3 regions of the Bacillus pumilus genome follow, and region 3 is predicted to be linked to each of the others. Evidence: predicted binding sites of a transcription regulator. Region 3 holds the regulator's gene; each other region holds the start of a gene.
The links. The regulator CtsR, encoded in region 3, represses protease genes until heat stress. The targets are predictions, from matches to a motif close to ATGGTCAATAAAGGTCAAACA.

Region 1 (7,609 bases), 730 kb from region 3:
GAAAACAGAATAGCAGCGATCAGAGCAAACATAGTAAAAACCGAACTGATTTTTTTCATCTTCATCCTCCTATTAAGGAAATCGGAAGCTGTCCTCTTGATGCTTGTCTACCTCATATTATAGCACCCGAATATGAAGGAAATGTAAAGAAACAGGATCTTTGCTAAAATGAGGCTTTTCTCCTGATATCCTTCTATTGAAATAAATAAAAAGACGCAGCTCTGAATCCTGCGTCTTTTCCGATTAAGATGAAGCAAGCTCCTTCACAATATCTACAGGGGCTTTGCCATCAATTCCATGAATCACATTATGAATGGCTCGTTTCAGCATAAGATCCCGTGTTGTTTCAGTAGCGGAACCGATGTGGGGAACAAGGGTGACATTGTTCATTTCTTTGAAAGGATGATTCTCCTGAAGCGGTTCCTGTTCAAACACATCAAGACCTGCGCCTTTGATCCATCCCTCTTGAAGCGCTTGAATGAGGCTTTTTTCGTCCACTGTTTTCCCGCGGGAGATGTTTACAAATAAAGCCGTTTGCTTCATTAACTTCAATTCTCGTTCGCCAATCATATGATACGTTTCATCGGTCAGCGGTGTAATCAACACAATGATATCAGCTTGCTTTAGCAGGTCATCAAGTGTGCAATATAAAGCGCCATATGCTGATTCAGCCTTTTCATTCCGGCTGCGGTTATGATACAGAACATTCATATCAAAACCATGTGCAGCTCGTTTGGCGACTTGCTCTCCGATTCGTCCCATGCCAATAATGCCAAGCGTTTGATGATGGACATCGATGCCAAAGATATCCTCTTCCTGTACAAATTTCGTCCATTTCCCCTCACGGATAAAACGATCAAGCTCGGCAATTCTTCGCGCAGAGGAAAGAATGAGTGAAAATGCAAGGTCAGCCACAGTGTGGTCGAGTGTATGAGGCGTGTGTGTACCAATTACGCCTCTTTGCCTCATCAATTCTATATCGAAATTGTCATAGCCGACAGAGTTGTTGCTCACTACTTTGAGTTTTGGTGCGTGATCTAATAGCTCTTGATCGATTTTCGTTCCAGACGTTAAAAGACCATCAGCATGCTGCAATTTTTGAAACAAAATATCTTTTGGAATGGGGTCCTTGGATTGCCAAACCTCGTATGTACAATGTTCCTTTAGTATTTCCTCAAATGAAGCAGGTAATGGTTTGGCGACAAAAATGTGTGGTTTCATTGTCAACTCGCTCCTTTCACATGATCATCTTGCTCCTTTTATTATAAAGCAACCATTTCGGCTGAACACGTTTGAAGGTTATCTGCTCAATATTTAATATACTAAAATAACGGAAAAGAGAGACATTTTCTTAGTGAAAAAGGGTATTCATATGCCATCTGATTCATTTTTTACTTAGATGAAAATCAGCTAATGGGAGTTGTGATATATGAAAAAGCCGGTTTTTCTGAGAGATTATCTGACAAACTGGAAAATAGATCGAGATTTTTTGATAGAAAAATGATTATATTTGAAACATATTAAACGGGAAGGTCGTTTTCTACTAAACCATTTCATCGTCTTTTGGCGAGTAGAGAACGATAGATTGAAAGGAAGACCGCGTCCCCCTTGCGATGAAGCGTAAATGAGAGAAAATGATCACATTTCTTCTCATCGTTTTCTCATTTTTTTCTTTTTTTTCTATCATTTTTCATCTTTATGCTTGAGAACACACGAAAGAAAAGGAGGACAGGCAGGAGCTTACGTGACTTATAAAAAGATGGGAGATGGCAGGATGGGATCAAAATTAGAACAGATTCTTCAGCACAATTCAAAGTTCGTACAAGAGAGACATTATGAGCCTTACAAAGCGGGGAAATTTCCTGAAAAGAAACTCGTCATATTAACTTGTATGGATACACGTCTTTTGGAATTATTGCCGCAATCCATGGGGCTACGTAACGGTGATGCGAAGATCATTAAAAATGCGGGCGCCATCGTAACACATCCTTTTGGCAGTGTGATGCGGAGTATTCTGCTAGCAATCTATGAGCTAAAGGCAGAAGAGGTATGCATTGTAGGACATCATGAATGCGGAATGGCAGGTCTTGCGGCAGATCCTTTACTTGAAAAGGCGAAAGCGCGTGGCATTGAAGAGAAATGTTTGAGCATTGTGAAAAACTCAGGAGTTGATTTAAAGGGATGGCTGACAGGCTTTGATTCGGTTGAAGAGAGTGTGTCCCAAAGTGTGAAATTGGTTAAAGAGCATCCATTGATGCCAAGTGATGTGGCTGTTCATGGACTTGTCATTCATCCAGCAACGGGAAAGCTGGATGTCGTTGTGAAAGATAATCAGATTGATGCGCAGTATACCTAAATCATCTACACATACTTGAAGGAGGCCAACACATACCATGCGTTTTTATGGAAGATTTGAAGGATATGATTCATCAAAATTTAGACGTGATTTAATCGCTGGGCTTGTCGTGGGCGTTGTGGCAATTCCTTTAGGCATGGCTTTTGCCATTGCATCTGGTGTCGGACCAGAATATGGATTATACACAGTCATCGTTGCCGGCATTTTGATTTCATTGTTTGGTGGTTCAAAGTATCAGATCGGCGGGCCGACTGGGGCGTTTGTTCCGATTTTATTTGGTATCGTCAGCCAATACGGTATCGAAAACTTACTCATTGCCGGTTTTATGGCAGGGTGTATGCTTGTATTATTCGGGATATTCAAACTAGGGAAGCTCATGAAATTTATTCCTCGTCCGGTTATCATCGGCTTTACTGCTGGCATTGCTGTCATTATTTTTTCAGGACAGATTGCCAATTTCCTCGGATTAAAGGGTGTTGAAAAGCATGAAAGCTTTTTCCTCAATATGAGAGAAATTGTGGTCCATCTCGGTACCGCAAACAGTCTTGCCATCATCACAGCTGTTATTGGGCTTATTGTGATATTGGTGGCACAAAAATACATTCCCAAAATACCTGGTGCTCTATTAGGTCTATTGGCTTCAACGTTTCTAGCTGTTCTCTTTTTCCAAGGACAAGTTGAAACGATCGGCTCGGCATATGGGGAAATTCCTCGTCAGCTGCCAAGCTTTGCTTTTCCTGAATTAACGATTGAAAAAATGATCTACCTCCTCCCTCCAGCGATTGTCATTGCGCTTTTAGGCGGAGTAGAATCGATCTTGTCCGCAATGGTTGCTGATAATATGAAAGGCTCTAAGCATGATAGCAACAAGGAGCTTGTCGGACAAGGGATCGCCAATATGGCGGCACCGCTGTTCGGAGGAATACCGGCGACTGGGGCGATTGCCCGTACGGCAACAAACATCAAAAATGGCGGAGCAAGCCCGATTTCAGGTGTTGTGCATGGCGTCGTCGTGCTGCTCATCTTAATGCTCTTTGCGCCATATGCGTCGATGATTCCACTTGCTGCGATGGCACCGATTTTAATGTTTGTGGCTTGGAATATGAGTGAGAAAAAAGAGTTTATCAATATTGTAAAAGTGAAAAATGCGGATTCCCTTGTACTTGTTGTGACCTTCCTGCTGACGGTCATCGGTGATTTGATTATTGGCGTCACCGCAGGTCTCATTTTAGCCTTTATCGCTTTCATCAAAAAAATGAGCCAGACGACCAGCATTCATCCAAACGTTGCGGTTCCCCAGATGGAAACAGCAGCTGCTTTAGAAAAACAGACAGACCAGCAAGGCATCAGTATGTACGCCATTGAAGGGCCGCTGTTTTTCGGGACAACAGATTCACTCGAAAATTCGATTCTTGACCATGTTCAGACAAAGCCGAAAACCCTCATTCTGCTCATGAATAAAGTCAATTATATGGACACATCAGCAGAAGCGGTGCTGATGAATATCTCCAATCGGTTAAAGCATCATAATGGTAAGCTGATGATTGTCGGACTTCAATCACAGCCGAAAGAGCTTTTGCGTCGAACAGGTCTTTTCCATCATATTGGAAAACAGTATTTTTTTGAACGAACAGATGATATCTCACCACAGCAGCTATAAAGGTGGAAAAAAGCACGTGACGATGTGGTCACGTGCTTTTCAGTTCTGAAAAACGCTTTGTGAGTTTCTGTTGATGAGAGGAGAAAATCTCTTCTACTGTGACATCATAGAGATCGGCTAAAATAAGTAGATTCGCTAACACATCTCCCATTTCTTCAACGAGTTCTTTCTTCAACTCAGATGATTTTTGTTTTTGCTCGTCAGGCCGGTCACGTCCGATCTCGATGGCTCTAACAGCGCGAGCGAGTTCTCCTGTTTCTTCCATCAGGAACCCTAACCGGATAAACGGTCCGTATTCTGTCCAATTTCTCTTTTTGTAAAAATCCTTGATCCATTTCTCCATCTCATTTGTTTGCATTCTCTTTATACAGCTCCTTATATGGTGTGCACCTTTTGATTTTACACTATATATAGATGAAGCGGCTGTTTTTTTAAAAACAATTATAGTAGAATGAGTGGGTGAAGAAATCATAGAGAGAGATGGAGCTGTTTTGATGAAAACGATTTGTGTGTTTGCTGGTTCGAATCCAGGCGTGAAGGACGTGTACAAAGAAAAGGCTGTAGAGCTGGGGACTTATATGGCAGAGCATGACATCCGTCTTGTATACGGCGGTTCACGAATTGGATTGATGGGTGCCATTGCAGATGAGGTCTTAAGACATGGCGGGCAAGTCATTGGAGTTATGCCTAAGGGGCTTTTTAGAGGAGAAGTTGTACATCAAGAGCTGACAGAATTAATCGAGGTAACAGGAATGCATGAACGAAAAGCGAAAATGAGTGAGCTGGCTGATGGATTTATTGCGATGCCAGGCGGCTTTGGTACATATGAAGAATTATTTGAGGTGCTATGCTGGGCACAAATCGGCATTCACCAAAAGCCAATCGGCTTGTATCAAGTGAATGACTATTTCAATCCGCTCATTGACATGGTGAAGTTTAGTGTACAGGAAGGTTTCTCGAATGAATCACACCTCCAATTGTTACATGCCTCCAGCGAACCGGAGGAATTAATCACGCAGATGGCTTCTTATCAAACACCATCTCTTCAGCAGAAATGGACGGAGCTGTCTTAAAGCGTATTTCAACCACAAAAAACCGTCTGTTCGAGGAGCAGACGGTTTGTTTTGTCATATTATTTTTGTTCTTCTGCATTACGGGTCAAGACTTTGTCAATGAGTCCGTATTGAAGTGCTTCTTCCGCTGTTTTGAAGTTGTCACGATCTGTATCGCGCTCAATCACTTCGATTGGCTGACCAGTGCGTTCAGCAAGTACTTGGTTCAGTTTATCGCGTAAAGAAAGGATTCGTTTTGCCGCAATTTCAATTTCTGTTGCTTGACCTTGGGCACCACCTAGTGGTTGGTGAATCATGACTTCACTGTTTGGAAGAGCATAACGCTTACCTTTTTCACCAGCAGCAAGCAGGAACGCACCCATAGATGCAGCCATACCAATACAAATGGTTGATACCTTTGGTTTAATAAATTGCATCGTATCGTAAATGGCCATACCAGCTGTGATTGAACCGCCAGGGCTGTTAATGTAGATAGAAATATCTTTTTCTGGATCTTCAGCTTCTAAGAAAAGCAGCTGGGACACGATGGAGTTGGCAACATTGTCATCGATCGCAGAACCAAGCATGATAATACGGTCTTTTAAAAGACGAGAATAAATGTCGTAAGCTCTTTCCCCACGATTTGTTTGTTCAATGACTGTAGGTATTAAATTCATAATGTTCCTCCTTCACCTTTTAGGTAAGTATGTAATTCAATGATACATTTTTGGTCAATAAAGGTCAAACAAAACGCAATCAAAAAATTCGACAGCCACATGTTATTTTTCCCAAAATTTATTTTTCTTAAACCATGGAAAAGTTTTAAAAAAATATGGTAAAACTTTCTGTTATGAGGTAATATTACCTATGTTATTATTATATATAGTCGGAAAGAAGGAAGAATAGTGGATAATCTTTTGGAGAAAAGTAGTTTGACTGATCAACAGCGTATTGTTGTATCAACCGAACTTCAAGCCAAAAAAAAGTCGAAATTAGTTGTATTTATTTTGTGGTGGTTCCTTGGAGCTATTGCTATTCATCGTTTTTATCTTGATGAAAAAAAAGGTTATGCAGTGACCATGCTTCTACTAGGATGGTTGACATTTTTCATTTGGCCATTTATTGATGGGATCATTTGTCTTGTCAAAACAGTGGATGAAGTAAATGAAAACATAGAACGAAAAATTATTGCGTCTGTTAAAAGTGCATAAATTGATATGTCTGCATCTTTTCGGTGCAGGCTTCTTTGAAGTCATCAGAATATTATTGCTTTCTTGCAGCATTTCCCTTATAATTTGATATGCTGACGTTCAAAAACATATCGTGCGCTCGTAGCTCAGTCGGATAGAGCGGTGGTTTCCGGTACCACGTCTGCCGGGGGTTCGAATCCCTCCGAGCGCGTCTATAGTATCCGATTGATCATTTGTGAAAGAACCTGAAAACCCTTTGAAATAAAGGGTTTTTTGTTTTTTATGAGTGTTATTGTGTGAGTAAATTGAGAGGAGCTTCACTATTTATCATCGTTTAAGTGAAGTAGTTCATTTTGTATCAAAAAGCACAGATTGAAATTGTTAAAAAGACAAATTTTCTTTATGATAGCAATTAAGTAAAGTTAATCTATAATTGGAGTATAAAATCATTGAATCAACAATATTCTCAAAGCTTGTTCAACTAAAAGGGCAGAATCCTTTAATAAGGAGGCACTCATGAATTGTGAAAGTGTTTTACATCAAATTGAAGTAGCTGTTAAAACATTAATAAAAATAGTAAGTCAATTAGAAGAAGATGATTTACAAAAAAGACCAACACCTCATAAGCAGTCTATCGGAGAGTTGCTGGAACACATTGCGATCATTTGTGAAGCTGACTGGCGTATTGCTAATGAGGCTACCCAAGAAGAGATGGAAAATTTTTATGCTAATGTATCATATAAAACTTTAAAGTCGATAGAAAATGGCTTAATGACTAATTTTCATTCATTAAAAAATAATTATATGAAATTATCGGACACAGAACTACTGTCTCGTACCACTTCATATTGGGGTGTGACATATACAAGGTATGAATGGTTGTTAGAGATATTAGCACATGTTTATCATCATAGGGGACAATTACATGCTATGCTTGTTCACTGTTACAATAAAGACCCCAAAATTTTAATGTTTGAATAATGTTCTTCAACTTCAATCAATGAATTTATCTATGCTGATCCGATCTCAATTGAAAAACAGTCTGCTGCGTTTAAACAAATGCTGCTCAAAAAATAATAGAAAAAAGACAAACCACTGAACAGGGGGCTTTGTCTTTTTTTGATATCTTCTTAAAATTACTAGCCATAAGACTCATTTCTTCCCTTTACAGGCGTATTTGTTGAGCCCGCTGGCTGTATATGATTAACATGGAAGAGAATTGACAATGAGGAGGGATTTCTTGTGGCAAAGATTTTATTGATTACATTTCCCGCTGAAGGGCATGTGAATCCTATGTTAGGGATCATCAAAGCTTGGGCGGATCGTGGAGATGAAGTGCATGCGGTCACAA
Region 2 (7,609 bases), 1.2 Mb from region 3:
GTTATTCTGCCATTTTTCTGCCGTTGGTTTCCCTAATACAAGAAACTCACTGACGATTTGATTGATTCGTTTAATTTCTTCTTCAATGACAGAAAAATAGAGCTGATCTTCTTCAGAGTGATACTTCTTTTGCAAAAGCTGTATAAATCCACTAATCCCTGTTAATGGGTTGCGAATTTCGTGTGCCGTACTTGCTGCGAGGGTTCCGATTAATTCAAGCTTTTGCGCTTCATTTTGGTGACGCTCCTGCTGGGTTTGACGCCTTAAAATGACATATTGAACAAGTGTGAATAAAATATTTAATAAAATAAAAGCACTGGATAAAGGGATCAGCATAACAGACAGCACTTCACCTGTAGAAGCGCGCTGCGGATAGACCTCTAGCTTCCAGCTGTTTTCATCTAAATATGTAGACACGGTGCTGCCATTTTCTGATGCTGGCTGTGGACCACTTGTAAACACGACATGTCCATTTTGATTCAGCATCTTAAAATGAAGATCAGGGTTCAATACATTCATAATATTTCTTAAATAATCAATTTGAATGGCGGCGACTAGCACATTGGTGACTTCTTCGTTTTCATCCAGCACAGGCACGCAAATGGAAAGAATCCGCTGTTTTGTAATTCGGCTAACATAGTTATCTGTGATCACCGTCTGCTTGGTCACTTGAATGCGCTTAAAGTAATCTCTGAATGATAGGTTGATTTTTTCCTTTAATGGTGTGGTGCTTACTGTTACATTTCCTTTTTTGTCTAGGAGATACAGACCTGAAAAACGAGGTTCTTGTTTATAGATTTTCTCTAGGATGTTTTTTACTTTTTTCGTCTCAAGAGGCTGGTCAAATCCCATGGCAAGTGAAGTTAATCTCGCTTCTGTTTCACTAATTAAATAATTCATTTGGTTTTTGTGAATATTTAACATAAGTGTAGCAGTTTGTTTGTTTTTTAAGTCGATTTTTTCCGTTTCTTTTTCATAGATAAAATAACTAATGATTAGGGTTGGAATCATGACCAAAATAAGGTACAGCCTGATCTTCTTCCAAAACCCTTTCAGTATACTCATCATTCATCGCTCCAACGTATTACCTAATAGACTTATTATAGCATTGAACCTATGTTTATTACGATGACTTGTGTGATTTTTAAAAAATTAGGTGATTCGTTCTGGTCTCATTTTCATGCTAAAGATAGATCAAGATGTTGACATTTTACTTATTGTTTATTAATGTCACATTAGTGGGTTGTATTTCATAAAGGATGATAAAAAATGGAAAATCATAATGTTGAAAAATCTTTGAAATTATTTATTGTATTATCACGTGCCTATCGCTCAATTAATCATCACATGAACAAACATATTGTGAAGCACGGGCTGAATCCGACTGAATTTGCAGTATTAGAATTGCTGTATCATAAAGGGGATCAGCCGCTTCAGCAAATCGGTGATAAGATTTTACTTGCAAGCGGCAGTATCACGTATGTGGTCGATAAATTGGAGAAGAAAGAACTCCTCAGTCGTAAGGCCTGTGCAGAAGACCGCAGGGTCACATTTGCGCATATTACCGAGCAGGGACGAGCTTTGCTTGATGATATCTTCCCAGATCATGCGAAAGAAATTCATGAGATGATCAGTGTCCTGAGCGAAGAAGAGAAGGATGCCTGCATTGACATGCTTAAACATGTGGGACTGCGTGCAAAACATTTATATGATCATAAAGAATAAATAAAAAAGGAAGCCGAGAGCTCCCTTTTTTATTTTGCTTTTTTCTCAATCGGTAAAATAAGTACTTCTACGCGTCGGTTTTTACTTCTGCCTTCTGCTGTGTCATTTGAAGCGATTGGCTTGAATTCACCGAAACCTTTTGTACTAAAGTTTTCTTGGTTTAAATTGCTGTTCTCAAGAAGAATACTTAAAAAGTTTACAGCACGTATGGCACTTAAATACCAGTTGGATTCAAATTCTGAATTTCTGATCGGAACATTATCAGTATGTCCGCTAATGACGATGTCACGAGCGGGGTTAATGACGAGTAGTTTTGAGATTTCCTTTGCTAACGGGACATCTTGAGGGCGAATAATCGCCCGGCCAGAATCAAAGAAGATACTGTCTTCTATCGTAATGAGCAAACCTTCGTCCGTGAGCTTTGTTTCGAGCTTAGCTCCAAGTTTCTTATTGGCAATGAAGGAATCCACTTGCTTTTTGACCTTTGTGAGAACGGCATGATCTCGAGCTTTCGCTTGAGCTTCTTCATCCTCTTCAGCTGCTTTTTTGGTCTGGTTGCTATTTTCAGTTTCTTCAGTGCTTTGCATGCTGGTTTGATCCATGACACCTGTACCGCCCGTAAAGACGACATTAAAAGACTTGGCCATCTGTTCATACTTTGCCGCATCAATCGAACTTGATGCAAAAAGCACAATGAAGAGAGCGAGTAGAAGCGTCAGAAGATCGGCATAAGGGATCAGCCAAGATTCATCTACATGGTCATCGTGATCATGTTTTTTACGTTTCCTAGCCATTTTGTTTTTCTCCTTCTTCAATGACAAGATTTGCACGTTCTTTCGCTGGTAAGTACATGAGAAGTTTTTGTTCAATCACTTTTGGAGATTGACCTTCAAGAACAGAAAGGATCCCTTCGATCATAATTAGACGAAGTTTTACTTCTTCCTTTGATTTACGCTTTAGCTTGTTGGCAAATGGATGCCATAACACATACCCAGTAAAAATCCCAAGCAGTGTGGCAACGAAGGCTGCACTGATTGCATGTCCAAGTGCTTCAATATCTCCCATGTTAGCAAGTGCAGCAATAAGTCCGACAACGGCGCCAAGTACACCAAGCGTCGGAGCGTATGTACCGGCTTGTGTAAAGATTAATGCGCCTGACTGATGTCTTTCAGACATGGCGTCAACTTCCTCTGTTAAGACGTCGCGAATAAATTCTGCACTTTGACCGTCAACCGCCATGCTTAAGCCGTTCTTAAGGAAATCGTCATCTACTTCCTCAATGCTAGCTTCTAATGCTAAAAGACCTTCACGACGCGCAATTTGTGCCCAGTTTGAAAAAAGAGGGATCATTTCTTGAATCGTTGGTAGCTTGTTGTCTTTGAAAATTTTGCCGAACAATTTTGGTGTTTTCTTAATTTCACTAGATGGGAATGCGATGACAACAGCTGCAATCGTCCCAACCACAATGATCAATATAGCCGCTGGGTTGATAAGAGCGGTTAGACTTACACCTTTCAGAACCATACCGACACTCAGTGCAATAAATGCTAAAATAATACCTATTAACGATGTTTTGTCCATTATCTCACCAAATCCTTTAACTATCTTTTTCTATAGTTAATATCGGTGTCTTCTAGAAGGGTTTTAGTCTGAATATCAAATTAAGGCAGTTTCTGTGAAGAATTTTTGACGAAAGCGCTTTCTATTACCTTAAAAAAGAAACTCCCTCTGATATAAAGGGAGTTTCTTTTTAATTTCTTTGAGCGGTTTCAATTAAAAGCAGCTCTTTTAATTTTTCCTCATACATGATTTTGACAAGATCATAGCTCCAATTCATCATGTGATCCACCTCTTTTTCTTTTATCTTAAAGGAATAGAGGCGGGGGAGCGTCGGCGTGCGGATGGAACTTAGACACCGCAACATGATGGAGTTATAGATCCTTCTTAAGATGTACTTATCCTTTTTTTACAACAATTTCGTTATCTTCAACTTCTACAGTAAATCCTGAAAGCTGTTCTTCTTCAAGCAATATTTCCGTCATTTGATCTTCAACATGCTCTTGAATGGTTCTTCGCAGTGGACGAGCACCAAATGCAGGATGGTATCCAAGTTCTGCAATTTTTTCTTTCGCTTCTTTTGTCACATGGACTGTTAAATTTTGCTCTTTTAATTGTTCTGATAGCTCATTGAGCAAAAGATCCACAATCTTCACTAAATCATCTCGATCTAATGAATCAAACTGAATGATGCTGTCAAAACGGTTCAAGAATTCTGGCTTGAAATAGGCGCTGAGTGAATCAATGAGTGATTGCTCCTCAATTGCTTCTTCCTGATCAGACTGGAAGCCGACTTTGACCGTTTTATCTGTGCTGCCTGCGTTACTTGTCATGATAATGACCGTATCTTTAAAGCTGACGGTTCTACCTTGGCTATCTGTTAATCGGCCATCTTCCATGATTTGAAGGAACATGTGCTGCACATCAGGGTGTGCTTTTTCGATTTCATCCAGCAAAATGATGCTGTATGGTTTTCTGCGTACTTTTTCCGTCAGTTGACCCGCTTCATCATGTCCAACATAACCAGGAGGAGAACCGATGAGCTTAGATACTGAGTGTTTCTCCATGTACTCACTCATATCTAAACGGATGATCGCATCTCTCGAACCAAATAATTCTTCAGCTAGTGTTTTTGATAATTCGGTTTTCCCGACACCTGTTGGTCCAACGAATAGGAAGGAGCCAGTTGGTCTATGTTTCGATTTTAAGCCGGCTCTGCTTCTCTTCACAGCTTTCGCTACCTTTTCAACCGCATGTTCCTGACCGATCACTCGTGCTTTTAAGCGGACGTCAATTTCTTTCATTTTGGTTTGTTCGTCTGCTTGCAGTTTGCCGACAGGGATGCCTGTTTTTTGTTCCACAATGGCTTGAATGTCTTCTGCTGTGACGACATGTTCTTTGTCATTTGTTTTGTTTTGAAGTCTAGCTTCAATGGCCTCTTCTTCATCTCGAAGCTTCGCTGCTTTTTCGTATTGTTCTTCTTTTAAAGCGGCTTGTTTTTCAGTAGCAATTTCTCTCAGACGATTTGTTAGTTCATCTTCACTTGCTGCATCAATGGAGAGGTTCGCTTTTGAACCTGCTTCATCCATTAAATCAATGGCTTTATCCGGTAGATGACGGTCTTGAATATACCGGGAAGATAATTGAACACACGCTTGAATGGCTTCGTCTGAATAGGTGACGCCATGGTAGCTTTCGTACTTATCTTGAATGCCTTTTAAAATTTCGATCGCTTCAGCTTGTGTTGGCTCATCTACAATGACGGGCTGGAAGCGTCGTTCAAGTGCGGCATCTTTTTCAATTTGACGATATTCTTTTAATGTCGTCGCACCTACTAGCTGGAGCTCGCCTCGTGCAAGAGCTGGTTTTAAGATGTTTCCAGCATCCATTGACCCTTCGGCAGATCCAGCGCCTACAAGAAGATGGATTTCATCTACAAATAAGATAATATTTTTACGGCTTTGCAGTTCTTTGATTAACTGCTTCATTCTTTCCTCAAATTGACCACGTATCCCTGTATTCGCTACAAGGGAGGAGACATCTAATAAATAGATTTGTTTGTTCTTTAATTTATTTGGTACATCGCCACTTGCAATTTTCAATGCAAGTCCTTCAGCGATCGCTGTTTTCCCAACACCTGGTTCACCAATGAGGACAGGATTGTTTTTATTTCTTCTATTTAAAATCTCAATGACTCTTGCGACTTCTTCATCACGGCCGATGACTGGATCAATTAAACCAGCATTTGCGCCATCTGTTAAATTGCGGCCAAGTTCATCAAGTAAGCCTTTTTGCTTTGGCTGCTCTACGTTTTGCGTATGTCCTGCTTGCTCTTGCCCAGAGAAGAATGAGCTTCCTCCGAACAATTGAGGTCCCATTTTCATTTTTGATTGCTCCATCAAAGAGGTGTAGCAGTCTTCACATAAAACCATTTGGCTCCGGGATGAATTCACTTGCATATTCAGGCGAATAGTTGCTTCATTTACTTGACAATGTTGACAACGCATTTGCCATGACCTCCTTATGATAAAAGTTTGACTTTATTTGACCAATGAATGTTAAAGAAAATGGTCTGTTGTTTGACCATCTTTGACTATAGTATACTCTGACCTATTTTGACTTTCAACTGTTTTGCTCAAAGGCGGGTGAAAATCCTTTTTTGCATTTAATCATGGTTTGTCCTTCTTTTCAAGGAACTTGTCTCATAGGATAAAAAAAGACAATCGAAAGTGATGGGTGCGGAGGGGTCACATGAAACGTTCAAATGAATCCGCTTTTCAGCTTGCCTTTGTATATGTAGGAACAGTGGTTGGAGCTGGGTTTGCGACAGGAAAAGAAATCGTAGAATTTTTTGTTCGTTTTGGCTGGATTGGATTATTCGGAATCTTGATTAGCGGCGCTGTTTTTACTGGACTTGGGGCAAAAATGATGCTCATTTCTAAACGAATTGAAGCAGAGTCTTATCAAGATATGAACGGTTTTCTATTTGGCGCAGCTGCAAGCAGGTATATTAATGTCGTCATGTTTTTTATTTTATTAGGCGTCACTTCAGTGATGATTTCTGGCGCAGGTGCTATATTTGAAGAGCAACTTGGCATATCGAAGGAATATGGGATCTTTTTGACGATCATTCTGAGCGTGATTGTGCTTTTGAAAGGATCAAAAGGATTATTTGGTGTCAATGTTCTCGTCGTCCCAATGCTTATTTTCTTTTCATTGATCGTGTTTCTTGATTCATTCGTTTTTAGCAGTAGTGAAAGTTATGTTCTTGCGCTGCAAATGGGTGCGGGAGAGTGGATTTTATCAGCTATCTCATATGGTGCTTTTAATTTGGCACTTTCTCAAGCAGTGTTAGTGCCCGTCGCAAATGAAATGACCTCTGAAGCGGTGATTAAAAAGGGAGCTGTGCTTGGGGGCGTCATGCTGACAATTATTTTATTTGTATGCTTTTTATCTCTTTCTTCATTAGATATGCTGGAGGCGTTTGATATTCCAATGGCTCAGGTCGTGTATCAAGTAGCAAATTCCATTCACCTCATTTATTTATTTGTGATCTTCGGCGAAGTCTTTACATCCGTCATAGGCAATTTATATGGACTTGAGAGACAAGTGAGGGCGTATATACGAATGAACAGTGTCTTGACAATATCCCTTATTCTCTTATGCTGCTATGTGATTAGTAAAATTGGTTACGGTACATTGATATCAACAGTTTATCCTATTTTTGGCTATGTGAGCATCTTTTTTATCCTCTTTCTTTTTCTAAAAAAAGTGCCTGCATCACATGATAAGTAAAGAAAGGATAGCCTGCATGGAAAATATGTGGTACACTATCCTCTGTGAAAATTGAACAAAAATCCGTGTAAACGGGAGAGGTTCTAGCAAAACCCTCTATAAAAAACTAAGGACTTGCCGTATCCTTGGATGTGGCATTTTTTATTTTTTATGGCTGGGACACCTCGTACACATGTAAAGGTGTCTTTTCTTTTGAGAAAAATAGGGGTTTTCATGAGCCTTTCAGATGCAGCTTTGTACGAGTGTATAGATCTGCAAAAGGAGGAGAACAGAAGATGAAAAATGAAAAAGCAGTCGTTGTCTTTAGCGGGGGACAAGACAGTACGACATGTTTATTATGGGCACTTCAACAATTCGAAGAGGTAGAAACCGTGACCTTTCATTATAATCAGCGTCATCAAGAAGAAATTGATGTCGCCAAAAGAATTGCTGACAAGTTAGGTGTGAAGAACCATCTATTAGATATGTCTCTTTTGAATCAGCTGGCACCAAATGCTTTAACAAGAGATGACATTGACATTGAGGAAAAAGA
Region 3 (7,609 bases):
TATCCTTGGGAGTCAGACTGCGAGTGATAAGATCCGTAGTCGAAAGGGAAACAGCCCAGACCGCCAGCTAAGGTCCCAAAGTATACGTTAAGTGGAAAAGGATGTGGAGTTGCTTAGACAACCAGGATGTTGGCTTAGAAGCAGCCACCATTTAAAGAGTGCGTAATAGCTCACTGGTCGAGTGACTCTGCGCCGAAAATGTACCGGGGCTAAACGTATCACCGAAGCTGCGGACTGTTCTTACGAACAGTGGTAGGAGAGCGTTCTAAGTGCTGTGAAGTCAGACCGGAAGGACTGGTGGAGCGCTTAGAAGTGAGAATGCCGGTATGAGTAGCGAAAGACGGGTGAGAATCCCGTCCACCGAATGCCTAAGGTTTCCTGAGGAAGGCTCGTCCGCTCAGGGTTAGTCGGGACCTAAGCCGAGGCCGAAAGGCGTAGGCGATGGACAACAGGTTGATATTCCTGTACCACCTCCTCACCATTTGAGCAATGGGGGGACGCAGGAGGATAGGGTAAGCGCGGTATTGGATATCCGCGTCCAAGCAGTTAGGCTGGGAAATAGGCAAATCCGTTTCCCGTGAAGGCTGAGCTGTGATGGCGAGCGAAATTTAGTAGCGAAGTTCCTGATTCCACACTGCCAAGAAAAGCCTCTAGCGAGGTGAGAGGTGCCCGTACCGCAAACCGACACAGGTAGGCGAGGAGAGAATCCTAAGGTGATCGAGAGAACTCTCGTTAAGGAACTCGGCAAAATGACCCCGTAACTTCGGGAGAAGGGGTGCTTCTTAGGGTGTTAAAGCCCCGAGAAGCCGCAGTGAATAGGCCCAGGCGACTGTTTAGCAAAAACACAGGTCTCTGCGAAGCCGTAAGGCGAAGTATAGGGGCTGACGCCTGCCCGGTGCTGGAAGGTTAAGAGGAGCGCTTAGCGTAAGCGAAGGTGCGAATTGAAGCCCCAGTAAACGGCGGCCGTAACTATAACGGTCCTAAGGTAGCGAAATTCCTTGTCGGGTAAGTTCCGACCCGCACGAAAGGCGCAACGATCTGGGCACTGTCTCAACGAGAGACTCGGTGAAATTATAGTACCTGTGAAGATGCAGGTTACCCGCGACAGGACGGAAAGACCCCGTGGAGCTTTACTGCAGCCTGATATTGAATGTTGGTACAGCTTGTACAGGATAGGTAGGAGCCTTGGAAACCGGAGCGCTAGCTTCGGTGGAGGCATCGGTGGGATACTACCCTGGCTGTATTGACCTTCTAACCCGCTGCCCTTATCGGGCAGGGAGACAGTGTCAGGTGGGCAGTTTGACTGGGGCGGTCGCCTCCTAAAATGTAACGGAGGCGCCCAAAGGTTCCCTCAGAATGGTTGGAAATCATTCGCAGAGTGTAAAGGCACAAGGGAGCTTGACTGCGAGACCTACAAGTCGAGCAGGGACGAAAGTCGGGCTTAGTGATCCGGTGGTTCCGCATGGAAGGGCCATCGCTCAACGGATAAAAGCTACCCCGGGGATAACAGGCTTATCTCCCCCAAGAGTCCACATCGACGGGGAGGTTTGGCACCTCGATGTCGGCTCATCGCATCCTGGGGCTGTAGTCGGTCCCAAGGGTTGGGCTGTTCGCCCATTAAAGCGGTACGCGAGCTGGGTTCAGAACGTCGTGAGACAGTTCGGTCCCTATCCGTCGCGGGCGCAGGAAATTTGAGAGGAGCTGTCCTTAGTACGAGAGGACCGGGATGGACGCACCGCTGGTGTACCAGTTGTTCTGCCAAGGGCATCGCTGGGTAGCTATGTGCGGACGGGATAAGTGCTGAAAGCATCTAAGCATGAAGCCCCCCTCAAGATGAGATTTCCCATTCCGCAAGGAAGTAAGATCCCTGAAAGATGATCAGGTTGATAGGTCTGAGGTGGAAGCGTGGTGACACGTGGAGCTGACAGATACTAATAGATCGAGGACTTAACCTATATTCTAATGTGAAGCTTGAACATTGTTATCTAGTTTTGAGAGAACATTCTCTCCATCAGGTTTGGTGGCGATAGCGAAGAGGTCACACCCGTTCCCATACCGAACACGGAAGTTAAGCTCTTCAGCGCCGATGGTAGTTGGGGGTCTCCCCCTGTGAGAGTAGGACGCCGCCAAGCTTGTATAAGGATCAGTTCCATACGGAACTGGTCTTTTTTGTGTTTTTGAGAGGTTTGACACCATATAAATGTGGAAATAATATTCTTAGTTGAGCGATTATCTTGAAAAATCGACCGAAAAAATTTATAGTAAGATTAAAGTCAAATATAGTCAAAGTCAATGGAGGAGGAGGCGGAGTGGCACAAAATATTTCTGATATCATCGAGCAGTATTTGAAAGAAGTCTTGGATCAGAATGGTCGAGAAATATTAGAAATTAAGCGCAATGAAATTGCAGATAAGTTTCAATGCGTACCTTCACAAATTAACTATGTTATCAATACACGCTTTACGAGCGAGAGAGGCTATATCGTTGAAAGTAAGCGTGGCGGCGGTGGCTATATCCGCATCATTAAAGTCAAAATGAATGATGAAGTCGACTTATTGAACAATATTATTTCCCAAATATATCATCGTTTATCACAGGCTGCCTCTGATCATATCATCATGCGTCTTGTCGAAAATAACATTTTATCTGAAAGAGAAGCAAAGATGATGATCAGTGTCATGGACCGTTCTGTTTTGCACATTGATTTACCTGAACGGGATGAATTGCGGGCTCGGATGATGAAAGCGATGTTAAATGCTTTGAAATTAAAGTAAAGCGGGTGAAAAGATTGATTTGTCAAGAATGCAATGAGAGACCAGCCACTTTTCACTTTACGAAAGTTATAAATGGAGAAAAACAGGAAATGCACATATGTGAACAATGTGCAAAAGAAAACAGTGATTCATATGCTATGAGTGGAAACCAAGGTTTCTCGATTCACAACCTATTATCAGGCTTACTGAATATTGATCCTAGCTTTACCACAAGTGCGAATAAGGGATCATCCATTTTTCAAGAAGCGAGAGAAGTGGATCAATGTCCTAAATGTGGCTTAACCTTTCAACAATTCAGAAAAACAGGCCGTTTTGGCTGTGCAGAATGCTATCGTTCATTTGATCAGTATCTAAACCCTGTTTTACGGAAAGTCCATAGTGGAAATACAGTCCATCATGGAAAAGTGCCTAAACGGATTGCCGGTAGTCTTCATGTGCGCCGGAAACTTGAGTTGATGCAGCAAGAGCTAAAGCAGTTAATTGAACAAGAAGAGTTTGAAAAAGCAGCGGAAGTTCGAGATCAAATTCGTGCATTAGAGCATGAGCAATCTCAGCAGAGGGAGGGAGATTAACAACATGTCGCTCCAGCATTTTATTCAAGACGCTTTAAGTCAATGGATGAAACAAAAAGGACCAGAAAGTGACATTGTTCTAAGCAGTCGAATCAGGCTAGCGCGCAATCTAGAGCATGTTCGTTTCCCAACTCAGTTTTCTCAGGAAGAGGCTGAAGCTGTTCTCCAGCAATTCGAGCAAAAGTTTGCTAGCCAGGAAGTGAAGGACATCGGAAACTTTGTTCTAATTCGAATGAATGAAACACAGCCTTTAGCAAAGAGGGTACTTGTTGAAAAGCATTTGATTAGCCCAAACTTAGCAGAATCAAGATTTGGCGGTTGTTTGCTTTCTGAAAATGAAGAAATCAGTGTGATGCTGAATGAAGAAGACCATATTCGGATCCAATGCTTATTTCCAGGATTCCAACTAGCCAATGCACTGAAAGCGGCTAACCAGATAGATGACTGGATTGAAGAGCAAGTGGATTATGCGTTTTCTGAAAAGCGAGGATACTTAACGAGCTGTCCAACCAATGTAGGTACAGGTATTAGGGCTTCGGTCATGATGCATTTACCAGCTTTAGCCCTCACAAGACAAATGAATCGGATTATTCCGGCGATTAATCAATTAGGTCTTGTAGTCAGAGGAATTTATGGTGAAGGCAGCGAAGCAATAGGGAACATCTTTCAAATTTCAAATCAAATGACACTTGGTCAATCAGAAGAAGACATTGTAGATGATTTAAATAGTGTGACCGCTCAGCTCATTGAACAAGAGCGATCTGCACGAAAAGCGTTATATCAAACATCTAAAATTGAACTTGAGGACAGAGTGTACCGTTCGTTAGGGATTTTGTCCAATTGTCGTATGATTGAATCAAAGGAAACAGCAAAGTGTTTGTCAGATGTGCGCCTTGGAATTGATTTAGGTATCATTAAGGGGCTTTCAAGTAATATACTGAATGAACTCATGATTTTGACACAGCCTGGCTTTCTTCAACAATATTCAGGAGGAGCTCTGGAGCCAAATGAACGAGATATAAAACGAGCAGCGATTATTAGAGAAAGGCTGCGTTTAGAAATGCATAGGAATGGACAGGAGGATGAAACGATATGATGTTTGGAAGATTCACTGAAAGAGCTCAAAAGGTATTAGCACTTGCACAAGAAGAAGCCATTCGCCTAGGCCATAAGAACATTGGTACTGAACACATTTTACTTGGTCTAGTTCGTGAGGGTGAGGGCATCGCCGCAAAAGCGTTAGAAGCACTGGGCCTTGTTTCAGATAAAATCCAAAAAGAAGTCGAAAGCTTGATTGGAAGAGGGCAAGAGGTGTCTCAAGCTATTCCTCATTATACGCCTAGAGCGAAGAAGGTCACTGAGCTTTCAATGGATGAAGCAAGAAAGCTAGGTCATTCCTATGTAGGGACAGAACATATTCTATTAGGTCTTATTCGCGAGGGAGAGGGTGTAGCTGCCCGCGTGTTAAATAACCTCGGAGTGAGCTTAAATAAAGCACGTCAGCAAGTCCTGCAGCTGCTTGGCAGCAATGAAACAGGTGCATCTGCCGCTGGCTCTAACAGCAATGCAAATACACCAACATTAGATAGCTTGGCAAGAGATTTAACAGCTATTGCGAAAGAAGACAGTCTGGACCCTGTCATTGGACGAAGCAAAGAAATTCAGCGTGTCATCGAGGTTCTAAGCAGAAGAACAAAGAATAACCCTGTGCTGATTGGTGAGCCTGGTGTTGGTAAAACAGCCATTGCTGAAGGTCTGGCACAGCAAATTATTCATAATGAAGTGCCTGAAATCCTGCGCGATAAACGAGTGATGACGCTTGATATGGGAACTGTTGTAGCGGGAACGAAATATCGTGGTGAATTTGAGGATCGCTTGAAAAAAGTCATGGACGAAATTCGTCAGGCAGGAAATATCATTCTCTTCATTGATGAGCTTCATACATTGATTGGTGCTGGTGGAGCAGAGGGTGCGATTGACGCATCTAATATTCTCAAACCATCCTTAGCACGTGGAGAGCTTCAATGTATTGGGGCGACAACGTTAGATGAGTACCGTAAATATATTGAAAAGGATGCTGCGCTTGAACGACGTTTCCAGCCAATTCAAGTAGATCAGCCATCTGTTGATGAAAGTATTCAAATTTTAAGAGGACTTAGAGATCGTTATGAGGCACATCACCGTGTGTCCATTACAGATGAAGCGATTGAGGCGGCGGTGAAGTTATCTGACCGTTATATATCTGATCGTTTCCTTCCAGATAAGGCGATTGATTTAATTGATGAGGCAGGGTCGAAAGTCCGCTTACGTTCTTTCACAACACCGCCTAACCTAAAAGAACTAGAGCAAAAGCTAGATGAAGTACGCAAGGAAAAGGATGCGGCTGTTCAAAGTCAGGAATTTGAAAAAGCAGCTTCTCTTCGCGATACAGAGCAGCGTTTGCGTGAAAAAGTAGAAGTCACAAAGAAATCTTGGAAAGAAAAGCAAGGTCAGGAGAATTCAGAGGTATCAGTGGATGATATCGCAATGGTTGTCTCTAGCTGGACGGGAGTGCCTGTTTCAAAAATTGCCCAAACCGAAACCGATAAGCTTCTGAATATGGAACAATTACTCCATTCTCGTGTAATTGGGCAGGATGAAGCGGTTGTCGCTGTAGCAAAAGCTGTGAGACGTGCGCGTGCTGGCTTAAAAGATCCAAAACGTCCAATCGGCTCATTTATCTTCTTAGGCCCAACAGGAGTTGGTAAAACGGAGCTTGCAAGAGCACTCGCAGAGTCTATTTTCGGTGATGAAGAAGCGATGATCCGTATCGATATGTCTGAATACATGGAGAAACACTCTACATCTAGACTTGTTGGGTCACCTCCAGGCTATGTTGGCTATGAAGAAGGCGGACAACTGACTGAAAAAGTGAGAAGAAAACCTTATTCTGTTGTGCTTTTAGATGAGATTGAAAAGGCGCATCCAGATGTATTCAACATCTTACTGCAAGTGTTAGAGGATGGTCGTCTGACTGATTCTAAAGGGCGTACTGTTGACTTTAGAAACACGATTTTAATCATGACATCCAACGTTGGAGCTAGTGAACTGAAGCGAAATAAATATGTTGGCTTTAACGTGCAGGATGAAGGTCAAAATTACAAGGATATGAAAGGCAAAGTGATGGGCGAGTTGAAACGTGCGTTTAGACCAGAATTCATCAACCGTATTGATGAAATCATTGTCTTCCATTCACTTGAAAAGAAACATCTAAAAGAGATCGTGTCTCTCATGTCTGATCAATTGACGAAACGATTAAAAGAACAAGACCTTTCAATCGAATTGACAGAAGCAGCAAAAGCGAAGATTGCCGACGAAGGTGTAGATCTTGAGTACGGTGCGCGTCCGTTAAGAAGAGCGATTCAAAAGCATGTGGAGGATCGACTTTCTGAGGAGCTTCTGAAGGGCAATATTGAAAAAGGTCAACAAATCGTATTAGATGTGGAAGATGGAGAAATTGTCGTAAAAACGACGGCTGCTACGAACTAATATAGTAAGAAAAAAGTGTGAGGCATACCAGTCAGGTGTATGCCTCCCTTTACTTATTTCTGACCAGTATAAGGAGTTGTATTCTTCAATCTATGGCTAAGACAAAATCAAAATTTATATGCCAATCGTGCGGTTATGAGTCAGCCAAATGGATGGGGAAATGTCCAGGCTGCGGCACGTGGAACAGTATGACAGAAGAGGTCGTTCGCAAAGAGCCGGCAAACCGTCGAAGTGCTTTTAATCATTCTGTTCAAACCATTCAAAAACCTTCACCTATATCTGCAATTGAAACATCTGATGAACCCCGAATCAAAACGAATTTAGAAGAATTTAACCGAGTATTAGGAAGTGGAATTGTCAAAGGCTCTCTTGTTCTCATTGGCGGAGATCCTGGGATTGGGAAGTCCACATTATTATTACAAGTATCAGCACAGCTCTCAGACAAAAATCAGAATGTATTATACATATCTGGTGAGGAGTCCATTAAACAAACGAAGCTAAGAGCGGACCGCCTTGGCATAAAAAGCACCTCTTTACATGTTTTGGCTGAAACCGATATGGAGTATATAACGTCTGCTATACAAGAGATGAAACCCGCTTTTGTCGTGGTGGATTCGATTCAAACCGTTTATCAAAGCGATATTACGTCAGCTCCTGGGTCTGTATCTCAAGTGAGAGAATGTACAGCACAGCTGATGAAAATTGCCAAGACAAATGGGATTCCAATATTTATCG

Region 1: clpP (ATP-dependent Clp endopeptidase proteolytic subunit ClpP) is a predicted target of CtsR. The motif match lies at 5,796-5,816, and genes of this name have one in related genera.
Region 2: CKW02_RS06660 (ATP-dependent Clp protease ATP-binding subunit) is a predicted target of CtsR. The motif match lies at 5,859-5,879, and genes of this name have one in related genera.

Annotation. Positions count from the first base shown of each region.
Region 1 covers NZ_LT906438.1:3,230,586-3,238,194, reverse strand. The annotation lists gene CKW02_RS16990 (ribonuclease) at 1-59, opposite strand, end outside; gene CKW02_RS16985 (2-hydroxyacid dehydrogenase) at 244-1,221, opposite strand; gene CKW02_RS16980 (beta-class carbonic anhydrase) at 1,775-2,356, shown strand; gene CKW02_RS16975 (SulP family inorganic anion transporter) at 2,394-4,016, shown strand; gene CKW02_RS16970 (MazG nucleotide pyrophosphohydrolase domain-containing protein) at 4,045-4,374, opposite strand; gene CKW02_RS16965 (LOG family protein) at 4,511-5,089, shown strand; gene clpP (ATP-dependent Clp endopeptidase proteolytic subunit ClpP) at 5,149-5,745, opposite strand; gene CKW02_RS16955 (TM2 domain-containing protein) at 5,974-6,279, shown strand; tRNA gene CKW02_RS16950 (tRNA-Arg) at 6,394-6,469, shown strand; gene CKW02_RS16945 (DinB family protein) at 6,775-7,239, shown strand; gene CKW02_RS16940 (macrolide family glycosyltransferase) at 7,501-7,609, shown strand, end outside.
Region 2 covers NZ_LT906438.1:1,323,927-1,331,535, forward strand. The annotation lists gene CKW02_RS06640 (sporulation kinase KinD) at 1-1,065, opposite strand, end outside; gene CKW02_RS06645 (MarR family transcriptional regulator MhqR) at 1,270-1,725, shown strand; gene motB (flagellar motor protein MotB) at 1,755-2,519, opposite strand; gene motA (flagellar motor stator protein MotA) at 2,512-3,306, opposite strand; gene CKW02_RS06660 (ATP-dependent Clp protease ATP-binding subunit) at 3,681-5,789, opposite strand; gene CKW02_RS06665 (YkvI family membrane protein) at 6,034-7,077, shown strand; PreQ1 riboswitch class I at 7,149-7,193, shown strand; gene queC (7-cyano-7-deazaguanine synthase QueC) at 7,353-7,609, shown strand, end outside.
Region 3 covers NZ_LT906438.1:102,248-109,856, forward strand. The annotation lists rRNA gene CKW02_RS00560 (23S ribosomal RNA) at 1-1,955, shown strand, start outside; rRNA gene rrf (5S ribosomal RNA) at 2,017-2,132, shown strand; gene CKW02_RS00570 (CtsR family transcriptional regulator) at 2,310-2,774, shown strand; gene CKW02_RS00575 (protein-arginine kinase activator protein McsA) at 2,789-3,346, shown strand; gene CKW02_RS00580 (protein-arginine kinase McsB) at 3,351-4,442, shown strand; gene clpC (ATP-dependent protease ATP-binding subunit ClpC) at 4,439-6,874, shown strand; gene radA (DNA repair protein RadA) at 6,967-7,609, shown strand, end outside.